DNA from 2 places in the Solibacillus sp. NPDC093137 genome. Region 2 is predicted to be linked to the other one. Evidence: riboswitches for the same ligand, from Rfam matches in the RefSeq annotation. Region 2 holds a riboswitch; the other holds the start of a gene.
The links. Region 2 has a riboswitch for FMN ahead of ribE (riboflavin synthase). Riboswitches for the same ligand answer to the same signal wherever they lie in the genome.
Positions count from the first base shown of each region.

Region 1: it holds a riboswitch for FMN, as region 2 does, so the genes downstream of both, ACQKN3_RS08120 (ECF transporter S component) here and ribE (riboflavin synthase) in region 2, are expected to answer to the same signal.

Region 1 covers NZ_JBNNVH010000001.1:1,575,968-1,584,833, reverse strand. Annotated here, with positions in the region: gene ACQKN3_RS08135 (ATP-binding protein) at 1-1,583, shown strand, start outside; gene ACQKN3_RS08130 (RNA polymerase sigma factor SigX) at 1,746-2,279, shown strand; gene ACQKN3_RS08125 (hypothetical protein) at 2,276-3,493, shown strand; FMN riboswitch at 3,598-3,771, shown strand; gene ACQKN3_RS08120 (ECF transporter S component) at 4,014-4,589, shown strand; gene brnQ (branched-chain amino acid transport system II carrier protein) at 4,767-6,119, shown strand; gene ACQKN3_RS08110 (YitT family protein) at 6,170-7,027, opposite strand; gene ACQKN3_RS08105 (DUF6612 family protein) at 7,165-8,583, opposite strand.
Region 2 covers NZ_JBNNVH010000001.1:834,996-843,861, forward strand. Annotated here, with positions in the region: gene metE (5-methyltetrahydropteroyltriglutamate--homocysteine S-methyltransferase) at 1-2,009, shown strand, start outside; gene ACQKN3_RS04350 (hypothetical protein) at 2,026-2,205, shown strand; gene ACQKN3_RS04355 (transcription initiation factor TFIIIB) at 2,583-2,786, opposite strand; gene ACQKN3_RS04360 (hypothetical protein) at 2,832-3,080, opposite strand; gene ACQKN3_RS04365 (RNA polymerase sigma factor) at 3,064-3,579, opposite strand; gene ACQKN3_RS04370 (group-specific protein) at 3,587-3,967, opposite strand; gene ACQKN3_RS04375 (VC0807 family protein) at 4,074-4,757, opposite strand; FMN riboswitch at 5,080-5,216, shown strand; FMN riboswitch at 5,315-5,449, shown strand; gene ribE (riboflavin synthase) at 5,570-6,205, shown strand; partial or broken gene ribB (3,4-dihydroxy-2-butanone-4-phosphate synthase) at 6,221-6,829, shown strand; gene ribH (6,7-dimethyl-8-ribityllumazine synthase) at 6,848-7,312, shown strand; gene ACQKN3_RS04395 (DUF2812 domain-containing protein) at 7,552-8,748, shown strand.

The DNA.
Region 1 (8,866 bases), 740 kb from region 2:
ATAAGCAGTTTGCAATCATCTCGGAGTTATTGACGGAAACGACAAACGTACTTATCGCCAAAAGTTCAGATGAAATATTGTATGCAAGACAAGAAGGCATTAATAAAGAAGAAATTCAGCAAAAAATTATAAGCAGCAAAGCATTTGAAGAAGTATATGCATCAGCAGAGCCAATAGTAAAGGAACTGACGCTACCTTCGAATCGAGAAGAAGCGAACAGCTCCAATTATATTGTATTAGGCTTCCCGCTTAAAAGTGTTGAAGATCTACATGGGGCCGTCTTTATTTACAAAAACCCCGATGCTTTACACCAGACTAGTAATGAAACGACGAAAATTGTTGTGTTAGCTGCGGCTATTGCATTTATATTGACGACAATTTTTGCATTTTTCCTTTCTTCTAAGATAACGCTTCCATTGCGTAAAATGAGAGAGCATGCATTTGAATTGGCAAAGGGGCGTTTCGATTCAAAAATTGAAACGAAGCAAAATGATGAAATTGGTCAGCTTGCCGTCGCCTTTAACCAGATGGGCCGTCAATTGAAGCATCATTTGGAAGTGATCAACCAGGAAAAAGAACAATTATCGAGCATTTTAACATCGATGACCGATTCTGTTATTACATTTAATCGCGATAAGACGATTTTAGTGAGCAATCCTCCTGCAGAGCGACTACTGCAAAAATGGTTCGTCGAAAAAGGATTGGATAGCTCAAAGCCGATACCGGATGAACTTTATCAAATGCTTGACCATGTGTTGAATTTCGAGGATCAGCTGGACGAAGAGTTTGAAATGGGTAAATCCTATTACAGTATAACGATTAGTCCTTTGTACAGCAGAGACTCCATTCGTGGTGCAGTCGCTGTTATACGCGATAAAACCGAGGAAACGAAACTGGAAAAACTGAAATCGGATTTCATTGCCAATGTTTCACATGAGCTCCGGACACCAATCGCGATGCTACAAGGCTATTCGGAGGCAATTATTGATGGGGTTGTGACAACAGAGGAAGAACGTATTGATATGATCCGGGTAATTTACGATGAATCACAGCGTATGAGTCGTCTCGTAACAGATTTACTTGACTTGGCGCGGATGGAATCAGGACATATGAGTCTGTATAAGGAAGACGTGCCATTAGTAGCGGTTATTGAACGGATGACACATAAGTTTGACCAAACAGCGAAAGAAAAGCATGTGCAACTGCAGATTGAAACTGACTTTTCGGATGAAACGCTTATTTCGATTGATGAGGACCGTATCGAACAAGTATTAACGAACTTGATCGACAATGCGATTCGCCATACACCAGCCGATGGATCGGTAACTGTTTCTATGGCAAATGAGCAAAACTATGCAAAAATTCAAATTAGGGATACAGGGCAGGGCATTCCGCAAGATGATTTGCCATATGTATTCGAACGGTTCTACAAAGCAGATAAAGCACGTACTCGTTCGAAAGGCGGAACGGGCTTAGGCTTGGCCATTACGAAAAACATTGTGGAAGCACATAACGGCAGAATCTCTGTTGATAGTGTGGAAAAGCAAGGAACAACCTTTACATTTTACTTGCCATTATCTTAAAAAAGTGGGGTAATGGAATTATGAGTATAAAAAAGTTTATCATTTTGAATCGTTCAAAGTGATAAACTTTTCTTTTTAATAGACTAATTCGTTCGTAAAAGGATGATTACTGTAACTTTTCTGTTTCGAAAACGACAAATTACGTGAATGGAGGTGGGATGGGTGCAGCAATCCATTTTCCATCGATTATACGATACGTATCATCAGGATGTTTTTAATTTCTTATTTTACTTAGTGAAAAATCGTACCGCAGCTGAGGATCTTGCCCACGAAGTATACGTTCGTGTATTAAAATCATACGAGCGATTCGAAGGGAAAAGCTCGGAAAAAACTTGGCTGTTCTCTATAGCAAAAAATGTGGCGATTGACTATTTCAGAAAAAAACAAGTTCGAGATAAACATGCATTTACAGCTTTTGATTGGGAGACAGAGCAACTCGTAAGCCCAATCCCTTCACCTGAACAATTCACCGAATTAAATGACCAGCTCCATCAATTACTGGTTGCATTGGAGGAATGTTCAGGTGATCAGAAAATGGTGATTATTATGCGGTATATTCAGGAACTTTCAATTCAGGAAACAGCGGAGATATTAGGATGGACGACAGGAAAAGTTAAAACGACACAGCACCGTGCTTTAAAGAATCTGCGGCTGCTATTGGAAGCGCAAGAAGGAAGGGAGGCGAATCCATTATGAAAAAGGAGCATTGGGATGAAAAAGAGATTGAAATTTTTCTGAAAAAAGCACCGAAAGTAACTGATCATCGTTCAAAAGATGAGGTATTTAATCGTTTAATGGATGAAGGAGCATTTAATGAAGATCCGCCTCACATAGAGCAAAACAATCAAAAAGGTATACGTTGGGCGCCATTATTCGTCTCGATTGCATCAATATTTATTATTGTTTTAATCAGCGCGCAATTTATAGGTAATAATGAATCGGTTACTATGCAGAATGAAACATTCGATCTTGCCACTCCGGAATCGGAAGAAAGTATGACAATGAGTGCGAAGGAAGATGCATCTACACAACGCTCCATGATTAATAGTTTTTCGACGGAAGCTCAACCGGAGCAAACATTAGTTTATGAAAGCGAGCTAGAGGAAAACACATTATTTGCAATTGGTCTTGCAGGGGATGATGCAGAAAGTGTACCTGTAAGCATATTGATTCCAAATGAGATTGTTGCCGAAAAAACGGGTACAGAAAATCCGACGAAGCTGGAACTTTATAACACGTTCAGTCCGTTGCTTGACGAACAGTCGTTAGGCTTTAATGAATACCATCCTTACAAGGGCGAATTGCGTGAGGAAGGGAACAGGCTTGTTCATATGTTGCCGGAAGATCACCAATATGATGCGGGAACTGCTTCCTTATCAAATTATCTCGGTTCCCTTGTCGACACTTTCAGAGATGAATATATGGAAGTAGAAATACAAAATACGGCCGGAAAACCAATTTACTTTGACCATATTGGCGACGTAAAAGAGCCGTTTTTATTAAATGATGAGAACGCTCAATATAATTATTTTATGTATCAGATGCGGAATGGAGCGGTATATTTAAGTCCCAATTTCCGAATGAGCTTTAAAGATGTGCAAGAAGCAATCAAAAATATGACGGTGGAAGCGAATGATATATACAGAACGGTTATATTGCCGGGTGTATATTTAAAAGTTGAAGACGCTAAGTCGATCGTAACAATTACATTTGAAGAACCTTTAAACTTGGACAATTATGAACCAGCTCAAGGAATGCGAATGATTGAAGGATTAATAATGACAGCAGCAAGTTTTGATAAACAGGTAAAATTTGAAAATATCGTACAGGAACAATGGGGCGGTTATGACTTCACAAAACCGGTAGATAAGCCGATCGCGGCGAACCGTATTCATTATGAATTTCAATAATTCAAATAATTTTACTAGGAATTGTAAGCAATGGGCTTTACAATTCCTTTTTTTTATATATAATAATAGTTATAGCAAGGTAATTGCTACATAATTTCATATTGATTCATCTTCGGGGCAGGGTGTAACTCCCGACCGGCGGTAATAAAAGTTATAACTTCTGACCATTTACTTGGAGGAATTTATGTCGAACTTTTCGAGCCCGCGAGCCACTTTTGTGTGCAGGATTTGGTGCAATTCCAAAGCCGACAGTATAGTCTGGATGGGAGAAGGTGAAGGTACGGTCGTCATTTTTTGAAAATGCCGTGCTTTGCAGTACTTATTTCTAATTCCTTATTTGTAAACGGAATATTTTTCGTATACAAAAAACAGGAATTGCTGCAAATGCACAGATAGACCCTTTATTTAAGTGTGCCTATTTCTCCCTTATGCTCTAGTTTAGCATAAGGGTTTTTTCATGGAATGATTTGATACGTCCTTTCTTCTTGCGAGATGGAATCAGCAAAGAGGAGAGATTTATATGCAAAAAAGAAGTTTAAAGTTACGATCATTCGTAACAATCGCAATGCTGAGTGGGGTTTCATTTGTGCTAATGTTGTTAAACTTCCCACTACCATGGTTCCCGGTGTTTTTACAAATTGATTTCAGTGATGTGCCAGCATTGATTGCGGCAATTACGATGGGACCTGTTGCAGGTATCCTAGTTGAACTTGTTAAAAATGTGCTTGACTGGATTTACACAGGGGCTCCTGAAGGAATTCCGGTAGGTCATATGGCTAACTTCGCTACAGGTGTATTATTCATTTTACCAGCTTACTATATTTATAAAAAATTCCCTTCTGCAAAAGGGTTAATGACAGGCTTAGTTGTTTCTACAGTTGTAATGTCACTTGGAATGGCGGCATTAAACTACGTGGCGTTCTTACCGCTGTACACGTACTTACTAGGCTTCGAATATAATATGTACGAAACAATCGTGTTAGGTATTTTACCGTTTAATATTGTTAAAGGAATTATGATGTTTGTGGTCGTGACGATGCTTTACCGTTCAATGCGTGTATGGATTGAAAATCAGCGCAGACAATATTTAGCTTAATTAAATAATAAATTATGGAGCGATGTCATAAAAGTGTTAACTTTATGACATCGCTCCTTTTATATTTACTCTTACTATTGTCATTCTGTTATAGGGCTGATATGATATTGTACATTGTTAAGAAAATTAGGACGTTTCATTAAAACACCATGAAATGACATCTTGGGAGAGAATATGATGGACAAGAAAATACCATTTTCAACCTATGCAGTAATCGGAACGATGCTGTTTGGGATGTTTTTTGGAGCAGGAAATTTAATATTTCCGATTCAAATGGGGCAATTGGCAGGGACAAACTATTGGTTTGCGCTAATTGGCTTTTTAGTTACGGCAATTGGTTTGCCGTTTTTAGGAATTCTGGCAATCGGATTGTCGGGAAGTAATGGATTGCGCGATTTGGCAAGTAAAGTACATCCGATGTTTGGATTGTTTTTTGCATTGGCTTTATACTTAACGATTGGGCCATTTTTTGCAATTCCGCGTACAGCAACAGTACCGTTTGTTGTTGGATTTGAACCGTTTATCGATCCTTCACAGGCGACATTGTGGCTTGCGGTATTCAGTTTTATTTTCTTCGCGATCGTTTTTTATTTTTCACTAAATCCGGCGAAGATCATGGACATTATAGGGAAGTACTTAACACCGGCATTTTTAGTATTTTTATTTGTGCTAATCGGTATTAGTCTGTTTTCTCCAATGGGGAAATTCGTTGAGCCTGCTGGAACTTATATTAACGAGGCGTTTATGACAGGTTTTAAAGAAGGCTATAATACGATGGATGCACTTGCTTCGCTTGCGTTTGGTATTGTTGTCATCCATGCGATAAAGCGAACAGGGATTACAGATAAGAAAGAAATTGCAAAAGCGACTTGGAAATCAGGTATTTTCGCAATGGCATTAATGATGCTGATTTACGGTCTGATTGCTTACATGGGAGCATCGAGTATAACGGCGATTGGTACATTTGACAATGGCGGTCAAATTTTTGCTGCGGTTGCCGATCATTATTTCGGCTCATACGGAGCAATTTTGTTGGCGATTATTATTGTACTTGCATGTTTAAAAACGAGTATTGGGCTCATTACTTCATGCAGTGAGTTTTTCCATGAAGTGTTTCCGAAAATCAGCTATAAAACATTTGTAGTCCTATTATGTGTTGTTTCATTTATCATTGCAAACTTTGGATTAACAAATATTATTACATATGCAATTCCAGTGTTGATGTTCCTTTACCCTCTGGCAATAGTGTTAATAATACTGGCGCTTCTAGGACCGCTATTTCACTACAAAAGGACTGTATTTGCAGGGTCAATTTTACTCGTATTCTTTATTAGTATAATTGATGGGTACAATGCGTTAATCGGAAGTGTGCCGGCATTTGAAGTGAGTGTGCTGTCTTCTATTTCAGCTTTTTACGCAGATTACCTACCGCTCTATTCCATTGGTTTAGGGTGGATTGTTCCGGCGTTAGTAGGAGCGGTTATCGGATTATGTATTCCGAATCGCACGAATGAAATCAATACGGATTAAAAAATGGTTGTGTAAAAGGAAAATTTCCTTTTACACAACCATTTTCTGTTTTAGTGGATATTTTGCTTTTTAAAGCTTCCACCTTTAACTTCGACTACTTCGTATACTGTCACAAAGGCATTCGGATCGATTTCTCGAATAATACCCTTTATCTTACTTTCTTCCATCCGGTTGATTACACACGTAATTTCTTGAAATTCCTGATGGGAGTATGCACCGTATACTGTGCTGAAAGTCGCGCTTCTTCCTAAACGATCTCGAATTGTTTCGACCATTTTAAGCGGCTCTTTTGTAATGATTTTATATGTTTTAGAGCCGCTAAGTCCTTCTTCAACAATCAAGATAACTTTTGATGCGATATAATAAGCAATTGCCGATAACAAAGCACCTTTAAAGCCGAATACAAACGATACAATGATGAAAACGAAAAAGTTTAAAAACAAAATGAGATCACTTGTACCGAAAGGCAATTTTCTCGATAGTAACACTGCAAGCATGTCTATCCCATCAAGAGCGCCACCATTACGAAGCGCTAACCCCATACCAATACCTAAAATAATTCCCCCTACAACTGTAATAAGCAATGCATCGCCAGTAATAATAGTTGGAACATGGTGCATAAGCGAAGTACCAATTGCTAATGATGTGATACCGATAACGGAGTTGATTGCGAAGGTTTTTCCAATCTGTTTATATCCTAAGTAAATAAACGGAATGTTTAGTATGGCGATCAGCAGGCCTAATGATACTGGTGTTAGCTGAGAGATGACAATACTAATCCCCGTGATTCCACCATCCGATACGTTATTTGGTATTAATACTGCTTCTAATCCGTAAGCAGCGATTAAACCGCCAATAATAACGATGATTTTTTGTCCGATTGACTTTGCTATGTGTTGCTTTGACATAAAATTCCCCCTCAATATACGGTAACAATTATACATGAATAATAGCGATATTACTTTTCATTGCCCCATTTTTTCAAAAAAAAGCTATCGGGAAAAACAATGCTTTTTCCTGACAGCTTTTATGGGAATTTTGGGAATTATTTATTTCCTATTTCTGATTCAATTAAATCCTCCAAAGATTTTGCGTTTTCCAGAGCTTCGGCAGGGATTGTTATTGTTGGTACTGTATTAAAATCTGAATATTTCATAGTTGATTTACTTTTTATATTCATTACAACACCTTCCAGGTTCATGCCGAATCCGAAGTCCATTACCATTTCTTCTATATCAAATGTTTCCTTATTAATTTTGATTTCATAAGAAAAATTATCGTATTTTAAATTTTTCATATCGGCCAGTACTTCCTCGTCCAAACCTAAGTTCATGGCAGACATTTGTTCTTGTATAAGAGCGGTAAAGTTATCTCCAGTACCTTTCAAATTTAATGTATAATACCCATCCGTTTCTTTGATATTGAAATCGGTTGCAAATTTCTGCAACATTTCTAATTGATCAGCAGCATTAATTTGTGCGCCAGCTTGCGTTAATATTTCTTCAAACATGTCGGCAGGATAATTAATCCAAGTTTCTGACGTGCCTTCATACATATACATGCCATCTTTTTCTGTCATATACATTTTTAAAGGCATATCAATCGATTCGCCTGTTGTTGGCTCGACCATAGACATTGTTCCTTCAATGAAGAACTGCATAGGTTTATTGACAATTGACATATCCATTTTTCCGTTAGTATCGATTTTTATACGTTCTTCCCCATCTTGGATATCCATCGATTGTGTCATTGTCATTTTTGCTTTCATGCTAGTTGTAGCTTGTTGTTTTTCGATTGCCTTTGTGAAAATGGTTTTTAATAGCGCTGAATCCGTTGAAGACGCTTCTGTATCACTTTCTGTGAATTCGTGTACTACATTGAAAATGAATGTTGCTAGTTGACCGCGTGTTATCGATTTCTCTACACCAAATTCCGTATCACTTATGCCTTTTGCAATACCGTATTCATATAAAGCTGTAACGACATAAGCGTATTCATTATCCCCAGTCACATCATGAAAAGGGCTGTCGCCTTCAGCTTTTAAATCCAATGCTTTAGCGAGCATATAAGCAAATTCCCCACGCGTAATTGTTTCATTTGGCTTGAAAGTGTTATCTTCATACACTTTAATTGCATCGAGTGCAGTCAATGCTGCGATAGAACCGTAGTACTGATGTGATGCCGGAATATCGGTGAACTTAGGATTGACCACATTTTCCGTATCAAGACCAAGTGCACCGGCAATAATTTTAGCTGCCTGTCCACGTGTCACATTCTGCGCGGGTTTAAATGTTCCATCTGGATAACCACTAATAATTTCGGCTGCATGCAATTCTGTAATCGCCTTAAAATGTATGTTGTTTTCAGCGACATCTGTGAAATTTACGGCAGCTGAAGCTGGGGCTACCGTTGCTGTTGTCATTGCTAATGAAGCAACTGCAAATGTGTAAAACTTCTTTTTCATACTAAATATCCTCCTTGTCCTAAGCAAATATTCATATGTGTCATGCGTAATTTGCAAAAGACTTTATCTTAATTCGGCAGCTGTTTTCGTGCAGCTAATGAATTAGAAACAAAGTAAGTGACCGGCAGGAAAGATGGATAAGCTTCCGGGTAACGGAAAGTTAATTTCTATTATTTGTAAGAGTAGTTAAGTATTTTTTTAGTATGCCAGATCACATATATCCATTATATATTAATATCTTATAATTATTTCAATAAAGTCCATAATTTTGAAATATATTTGT
Region 2 (8,866 bases):
AGCATAATTTTACGGCATACTTTGCAATGGCCCGTGGAGCTGAAAATGTGGTGGCATGTGAAATGACGAAATGGTTCAACACGAATTATCACTATATTGTACCGGAATATGAGGGACAACAACTCGCATTGCAGCACAATGTTTACGCGCAATATATCCAGGAGGCAATCGAAGCATTCGGCATGTCCCCTCGTGTGACAATTATTGGTCCATTTACATTTTATAAACTGACAAAAGGTGTTGGCCAAGAACAAAAACAACACTATATTCAGCAGCTGGTGATTGTGTATAAAGAGTTGCTTCAGTCGTTAGAAGCAAGTGGTGCAACGACAATCCAGCTTGAAGAACCAAGCCTTACAAAAGACCTTACTTCCGAAGATATTGCATTAGTTCAGCATTTCTATCATCAAGTATTAAAAGGACTTACAGTTGAAACGATCTGCACATCTTATTTTGAAGCGTTATCCGACTATGAAACAATGATTAATTTGCCAGTCGATGGCTTTGGACTGGACTTTGTTCATGGAAAAATTGAAAATATAGCATCGTTAAAAAAATTTACTTTCCCAAAAGATAAAGTTCTATATGCAGGAATTATTAATGGACGTGACATATGGAGAGCCGAATTGCAGAAGCAGTTGGCACTAGTAGCGGAAATTCGTTCCTACGTACCATATTCACCTATCCATCTACAAACATCGTGCAGCCTCCAGCATGTGCCTGTTACAACAGCAGGAGAAAAAGGGGTTGTACCTGAGCTGCAAAACGTCTTAGCATTCGCCGATGAAAAAATAAAGGAACTGCAAATGATTAAAGGAAAAATACTTCAGTTGGAAGGTCCTTATCAACATGCAATTTTAGAAAGTCAAAAAGCAATCCGCACATTGGCGCAGCATAAATCAAGACGGAAACAAGCTGTACATGACAAGGTGAACGCACTAACACAGGAAGCTTTTAAACGAGCAGATAACTACAACAAGCGCAGTAAACTGCAGCGTGCCTTTTTACAGTTGCCGGATTACCCGACAACAACAATCGGGAGTTTCCCGCAATCGGCTGAAGTTAAGAAAAATCGCAGTTTGTGGCGTAAAGGGGAAATTACAACAGCGGAGTACGAAGCATTTAATGCAAACGAAACAGCACGATGGATTGCGATTCAGGAGCAGCTTGGTCTTGATGTTTTTGTTCATGGAGAATTTGAACGTACAGATATGGTCGAATTTTTTGGTGAAAAATTGGATGGCTTTGCGTTTACGAATAATGGCTGGGTTGTTTCTTATGGTTCACGTTGTGTTAAACCGCCTATTATTTACGGAGATGTTGAATGGACGGAACCGATGACGGTAAGGGAAGTAAGTGCCGCACAATCACTTACGGATAAGCCGGTCAAAGGGATGCTGACAGGACCCGTTACAATATTGAACTGGTCATTTGTGCGAAATGATTTGAACCGCTCGGAAGTTGCTTATCAAATCGCCCTGGCATTAAGGGAAGAAGTATATGCGCTTGAAAAAGCAGGAATCAATATTATTCAAGTTGATGAGCCTGCATTAAAAGAAGGGCTGCCGATCCGTAAAAATCAACATCGGGCTTATATCGAATCTAGTGTAAATGCATTTAAATTAGCGACAAGCGGTGTGCGGAATACGACCCAGATTCATACACATATGTGTTATTGTGAATTTAATGACTTTATTGATGTAATTGAATCATTGGACGCGGATGTGATTTCGATTGAGACATCACGAAGCCATGGAGAACTGGTAAAAATACTAAAAGAGACACCGTACAGACTGGGCATCGGTTTAGGTGTATATGACATTCATAGCCCCCGTATACCAACAGTGGAAGAAATGGCCGTTATTATCGGAGAAAGTAAAGAAGTGATCGAAAAAGAACAATTTTGGATCAATCCCGATTGTGGACTGAAAACTCGCACGGAGCAAGAGACGATTGCATCATTGAAAAATATGGTGGCCGCAAAAGAGCGACTAAAACTGTTGAATTAATGAAGGGGCGGATACTATGAGTCAAATGAAAAGAAATTACAACCCCGTGTTTTTGACGGCTGTAATGAATGGCTTTACAGAAAGTAATACAAAAAGCCTTAAAGAGTTACGTGATGAGTTGATGACGTCATACCCAGCGGATGAAAAGGAAATTCAAAAAGCATATTATTTTGTAAAAGCGGAATTAGTAGGTTGAAGTGATCTTTAGAAACAGGTAGAAAATACAATGAGGCCGGGACAGAAGTAGAAATTTCATAAACTAAGGAGAAAAACCTTATTAAGAAACGGATATTTTATAAAATTGATTGGAATGGAGGGCGAGTGTTCGTGCTGACGGTATCACCTTTCGCAACAAGCACAGCTTCCTGCGGGAATAGCGAAATTTATTTTGCGACGAAAGCGAAGCGTCAGGAGCACTGACGCCTGAGACTTTCGTGTAAGGCCACGCCCGAGGAAAGCGCCCCGGAATGGAAATCAATTTTTACGCTCAGCAAAAAAATGCAATTTTTCTCTAAGAGAAAAATTGCATTTTTGGATTATGTCCCACCCTCTATTTGTAATCCCGATATCGAATTAAAATGTTCCTTTAAATTTCTCAGGCTTTACGACATAGCCTTCAATAATAAAACCGCATTGTGTACAAATAATATATTCGATATTGGAACCTAAGCTCATTTTATTGACAGGTGACATAACACTGTACCCGCTATGTTTGCCTTTCCCTAATTCAGAGCAGCCGCATTTTGGACATTCTTTTACGGTTGTCGTATTCTTCATTTCTATCACCCTTTCATAGTTAGGTAGCCAGCAAAGGAATTACCATTAGTTCATTAGGAATCCCTGTAAAATTGCTAAAAACAAACCAAGGGAAACGGGGAAAATTTTAAAAAACAGATAGCCCTTTGATTGAATTGTCCATTTTTCAAATGGATCTTTCGTCGGAGAACCAAGATAGCGAATAAACTTTTGAAATGGTGACTGCTTTTTTGCAAGTTTTGTCACAGGTATGTCGATTTTATAGGAATCAAGCAAACCGGATAGCTCTTTTTCCTTTTTAAATTCCTCGTTCATGTTGGAAATCCTCCTTTAATTCAGCCTTTAAAGCTTTAATAGCGTGATGAAGCCGTGATTTTACCGTACCGATCGGAACATCCAATATTAAGGCAATTTCTTCTTGCGGCAAATCTTCATAGTAAGCAAGCAAAATTACAGCCCGCTGTTTATCCGGCAAGTTGGAAATCGCTTGTTGAATGACGAGTGTGTCTTCGGTTTGCAGCGTTTTTTTCTGAATAGGGATGAGAAAAGGCAGGAGTGTCTGCCATCGTTTGCGCCTTTTCAGCTTATTGATCATAAGGCGGTAGGCAATCTGAAACAAGAAGGACTTTACCGTACCACGTTGCTGTTCATACTGAAATTTTTTTGATTGCAGCACTTCAAAGCTGTCGTGAACAATATCGACACTCAATTGCTCATCTTTTGTATAACGGTACAAAAAACAGAACAGCGGCTCATGCAACTGGTCGTACAGTTGTGCCAACGCTTCCGAATCGCCAATTTGAAACGCGATCATCAACTGCTCATTGTTCGCTATCATAAACGTCACCGAAACGTGCTTTAATACTTTTTAGTGTAGCCGATATGCGCATGACCAAATACACAACCATTACAATGACCCATGCCTGTGCCTGGTTCGTAAAAAACTGAACATAAGGGTTTTCAATTGTTTCACCGGATGAAAGTAAAATGTTCAAAACTTGCACACAGATAATCGTATAAACCGCTAAAATCAGAGTAATCGTGTCAAATATATTCCAGCGTAAATAAACGGTTGTTTTCGCATAATTAATTTTTTTACCTTCCCTGATAATATGTTTTCTAAAAAACGGAATCAAAATCGTAAATAATACAACCATTTCAACTGCACTCACAATTAACGAAATTTTAAAACCAATCCCCATATCGATTTCTCCTTACTTAGTTAAATTTTATAACAAGCTGCAACTTTTGATGCATTCACTGACTATACAAACAGGAGAGGAAAAAGGTTCAAAAATTTTTTAATATTTATTCTGCGACAATTTCCGGTTCCTGCCGCTTTTGCAGATTATTTTCATGTAATCGGTTCATATAGTTTTGTACAACAACATTAATGTAAAAGAACATCCCCATTAAAATTCCGGAAAACACCCAACTCGCTACCCGTTTATAAATAAGCATGTCACCATAACTGTCAATTCCATATTTACGAAGCAGGAAGACCGTAATTCCTGCCATAACCAGTCCTCGAATAATGAAGACAACCTGGATCAGCTGAAACCATCGGAAGATCCCTTTTTGAAAGAATAATGCTTTACTTTCCTTTCGTGCATGTCCTTGCAAATAAGCAAAATCAACTGCAATATACAGGGAAAAAGGCTGTTTTACGATGAATAAAATTACATAGAGCAACGTATAAAAAAGACCTAAATAAACGTTATTCCAAATCATCTGCTCCGCTGAACCCGACAGTAAATCGACCGCTGTACCTATAAGCATTGAGCCTAAAATAAACAGGCCTGTCACATTGAATTGCCGGTCTTTAGCAAAGCGGTAAACCGTATAAATTATCCCGGGAACAGTGGACAGCAGCATTGCGGCATAGTCACCAAAAGGCTCTCGCCCAAACTTCCAGATTACATAAGGTAATGCTGCATAAAACAGTAGCTCTAGAAAGATAAGATATTTATTCGACTGTGAATTATTCGCCATAAAAGCCTCCATTACCGTTAAAAAAGTATTTGTTTTTTTATATTACTAAAGATTATCCGACACTATATTTTATGAAATAGTTATACGAAAAAAAGCAACCAAGTAAACGAAAGACACTTAAAAAAAGCTTGCAATAACTCCTTTCTAATTTATGTAATATTATGTATATTCTTCTACGTATTATCTTTAGTAAAGTTTCAAAATTTTTATAATTTAACAGAGGGGATAGAGGTAAAAGGATTGATGGAACAAAAAGTAAGTAGGTGCTAAAATACTATTAGCTTTTTAAATTATTTATGTTACAATAACTTTCAAATAAAATAATTTCCTTCGGGGTCGGGTGAAATTCCCAATCGACGGTGATGAGTTTATCTCTAAGCCCGTGAGCCACTTTATGTGTGCAGGATTTTGGTGCAAATCCAAAGCCGACAGTTATAGTCTGGATGGGAGAAGGAATGGCAACGCATTTTAAAAATTTGATTTTAAATGTGCTTTTTTGCTATACACTTTTCCTGTCGCACCTTGTGACGGGTTTTTTTATTTTATTTGAAAAAAATAATTTCCTTCGGGGTCGGGTGAAATTCCCAATCGACGGTGATGAGTTTATCTCTAAGCCCGTGAGCCACTTATGTGTGCAGGATTTGGTGCAAGTCCAAAGCCGACAGTTACAGTCTGGATGGGAGAAGGAAGCAATGTCAGCAGTTTTTTGAAAATTTACTTCAAGAAGCTTATTTGATGATGCTCAATTTTCCTCTCATCGAACTCCGAATTCAATCGGGGTTCTTTTTTAATCTTAAAAAGAGGTGAGCAGGATGTTTACAGGAATCATTGAAGAACTTGGAACGGTTGAAACAGTCAGCCAATCCACACAAGCGATGGAACTAGCCATTCGCGCAAGCACAATTCTAGAGGATGTTCAACTCGGGGACAGCATTGCCGTTAACGGTGTCTGTCTGACAGTGAAACAATTTTCGCCGACCGTATTTTTGGCAGATGTCATGCCGGAAACCGTCAAAGCAACAAGCCTACAGCAATTAACTGCTGGGATGCCTGTCAATCTAGAACGGGCAATGTCGGCAAATGGTCGATTCGGTGGACATATCGTATCGGGCCATGTTGATGGAATTGCAACAATACAACGGAAAAGACCTGTTGCCAATGCAGTTTATATTGATTTGGCAATGGAAAAGCATTTGGTTGCTGAATGTATTAAGAAAGGCTCAATTACAGTGGACGGCACGAGTTTAACAATTTTTGATGTGACGGACACATTCATTACCATTTCCTTAATCCCTCATACGTATGAACAGACTGTATTAGGCTTTAAAAAGCCGGGAGATGTTGTGAACATTGAAACAGATCTAATCGGAAAATATGTAAAAAAACATTTACAAAATCAAACGGAAAGTACAATTACAATGGACTTTTTGCAACGTACAGGATTTTAAAGGAGTGGTGACAAAATGAATACAATTGAAGAAGCAATTCAGGCATTGAAAAACGGCGAGATTATTATTGTGTCAGATGACGAGAACCGTGAAAATGAAGGGGATTTTCTTGTGTTAGGAGAATTCGCTACACCGGAAAATATTAATTTCATGGCGCTTTATGGAAGAGGGTTAATTTGTACACCAGTTTCATCTGCAATTGCAGAAAAGCTTTCCCTTCATCCAATGGTGCAAAGCAATACCGATACATATCAAACAGCTTTTACGATTAGTATCGATCATATCCATTCAACGACAGGTATAAGTGCATTTGAGCGTTCTAAAACGATGTTAGCATTACTGGATCCTGCAACAAAACCGGAGCATTTTCATCGTCCCGGCCATGTTTTCCCGCTCATTGCTAAACAGGGAGGCGTGTTGGAACGTCGCGGGCATACGGAAGCAGGTGTTGATCTGGCGAAACTATGCGGTTCGAATGAAGTTGCGGTCATCTGTGAAATTATGAACGAAGATGGTTCAATGGCCCGCATGCCACAGCTCGAAAAGATTGCACAAAAACATAACCTGAAATTTATTACAATCGAAGACTTAGTTCAATATATAAAATTAACTACCGTATTGGTATAAAAAGGAGCAATTAAAATGGGAAAAACATTTGAAGCACAATTAGTCGGAACAGATCTAAAAATCGGAATTGTCGTAGGGCGCTTTAATGAATTTATTAATGATAAATTATTAAGCGGTGCAATTGACGGCTTAAAACGTCATGGTGTTGATGAAGCAAACGTTGATACAGCATGGGTTCCAGGTGCTTTCGAAGTACCGTTTGTTGCAAAAAAAATGGCTGAAACAAATAATTATGATGCAGTAATCGGTTTAGGTACGGTCATTCGCGGATCAACTACACATTACGATTATGTATGTAACGAGGCGGCAAAAGGAATTGCCAAAGCAGGGTTGGACACAGGCGTACCGGTAATTTTCGGCATTGTCACAACTGAAAATATCGAACAGGCAATCGAACGTGCTGGTACAAAAGCAGGCAATAAAGGCTACGACAGCGCAATGTCTGCAATTGAAATGGCGAACTTGAATAAAATGTTTTAATAAAGATTAGTGCACGCCACTCAAAATGCAGCTCAGAAAATATTGCTGCTTGCGGAAAGTTAGTTCTAAGCGGTGTAATAGGCAATCCTGCATTGGTAGGGTTGCCTTTTTACTGTGAACATTTTCAATATTCTTTATTGCGTCAGAGAGTGCTGAAATAGTTTGCTGATTCTAATTATTTATTTACAAACATTCCCTTCTATTTTATTGTTAGGTCAGACATATGAGGAGGGAGAGCGATGGCAGAAATAGTACGCAGAATAAGACCCGGGCAGTATTGGCGTATTAAGGAACATGAAAGCTGGTTTTCGGATATGTCCGAGCAAGGGCTGCATTTTTATGAGATTGGCACACATTTTGCGAAGTTTAAAAAAGGGGATCGCAAACGAATGGATTACCGGCTGGAACTGGCGAAAAGCAAATATATATCGAGTGAAAAAATCCGGTTATTTGAAGAAAGCGGCTGGGATTATATTGCAAGTGACCGCAATTTTCACGTATTTGCGGCACCGGTTGATCGTAAAGCTAGTGAACCTCCGATAGATCGGGAAGAGCAAATAACTGTGGCAAATGCTCTTTTCAAGAAGACATTGATAAGTTTCATCTTTATATTATTCGCTTTGGCAGCTCTTTTTTGGCTTATAGGCAGCCTTTGGTTTACAGACGATACACCAATATTAACATTAATTGAAGGCAATTTGTTTGGCACGATGTTTCTTTATTTATTAAACATATTTTACTTATTCTCAATGGGAATGGGGCTACTAGGTATTGCACGCATACAACGCGATTTGAAAGAGGGGAGTTCTGATGGTCGGCCAAGACCATGGGAGAATTTTTATCGTAATAACATAATAACTTATGTAATGACTTTGGCTATATCATTAATTGCCGTTTGCATTCCATTTTACCAGTTGTTGCATTTAGGTACGGTTACATTACCAAAAGAAGATACAACACTGCCGTTTGTCAGGCTTGCAGCAATCGAAAATGCTTCACATCTTGAACGTGATGTTTTTATAATTGATGGAGAAGATTGGAGAAACAGTTACTGGGAAAACTGGAGTATAGTTGCTCCTGTGCAATATAAAATGAAGGAAAATTTTATTGAAAAGAAAGGGCAATGGTCTGACCCGAACAACAGTTACAACCCTGGTATCTCGGCTGAAATTTACCGGTTAAGCTTTCACTCCCTTGTTGCACCATTGGTTGATGACTTAATCACTGAGCATACGTTTGATGATGAAGCAGAATTATTTACGGAAAGAGAGCATGACGGATTTGATCAATTACTTATGCGCCAAAGTGACCAAAACAAAGAATTCATCTTCGTAAAAGAACAGGTGGTCATGTATATAGACTACTCGGGGAAAGTTGAGGCGGATGTCATTATCGGGAATGCTGCCGAGAAAATTAGGTTGTTAACGGAGAACTGATTGCTGATCCAGATTTTCTAATAAAATTATAAATCATCTAATATCGATTTGACATTTTCTAATAAGTTATCGGTTTTCTAATATATTTAGCAATTGTTCTAATATCGTACTTAGATGT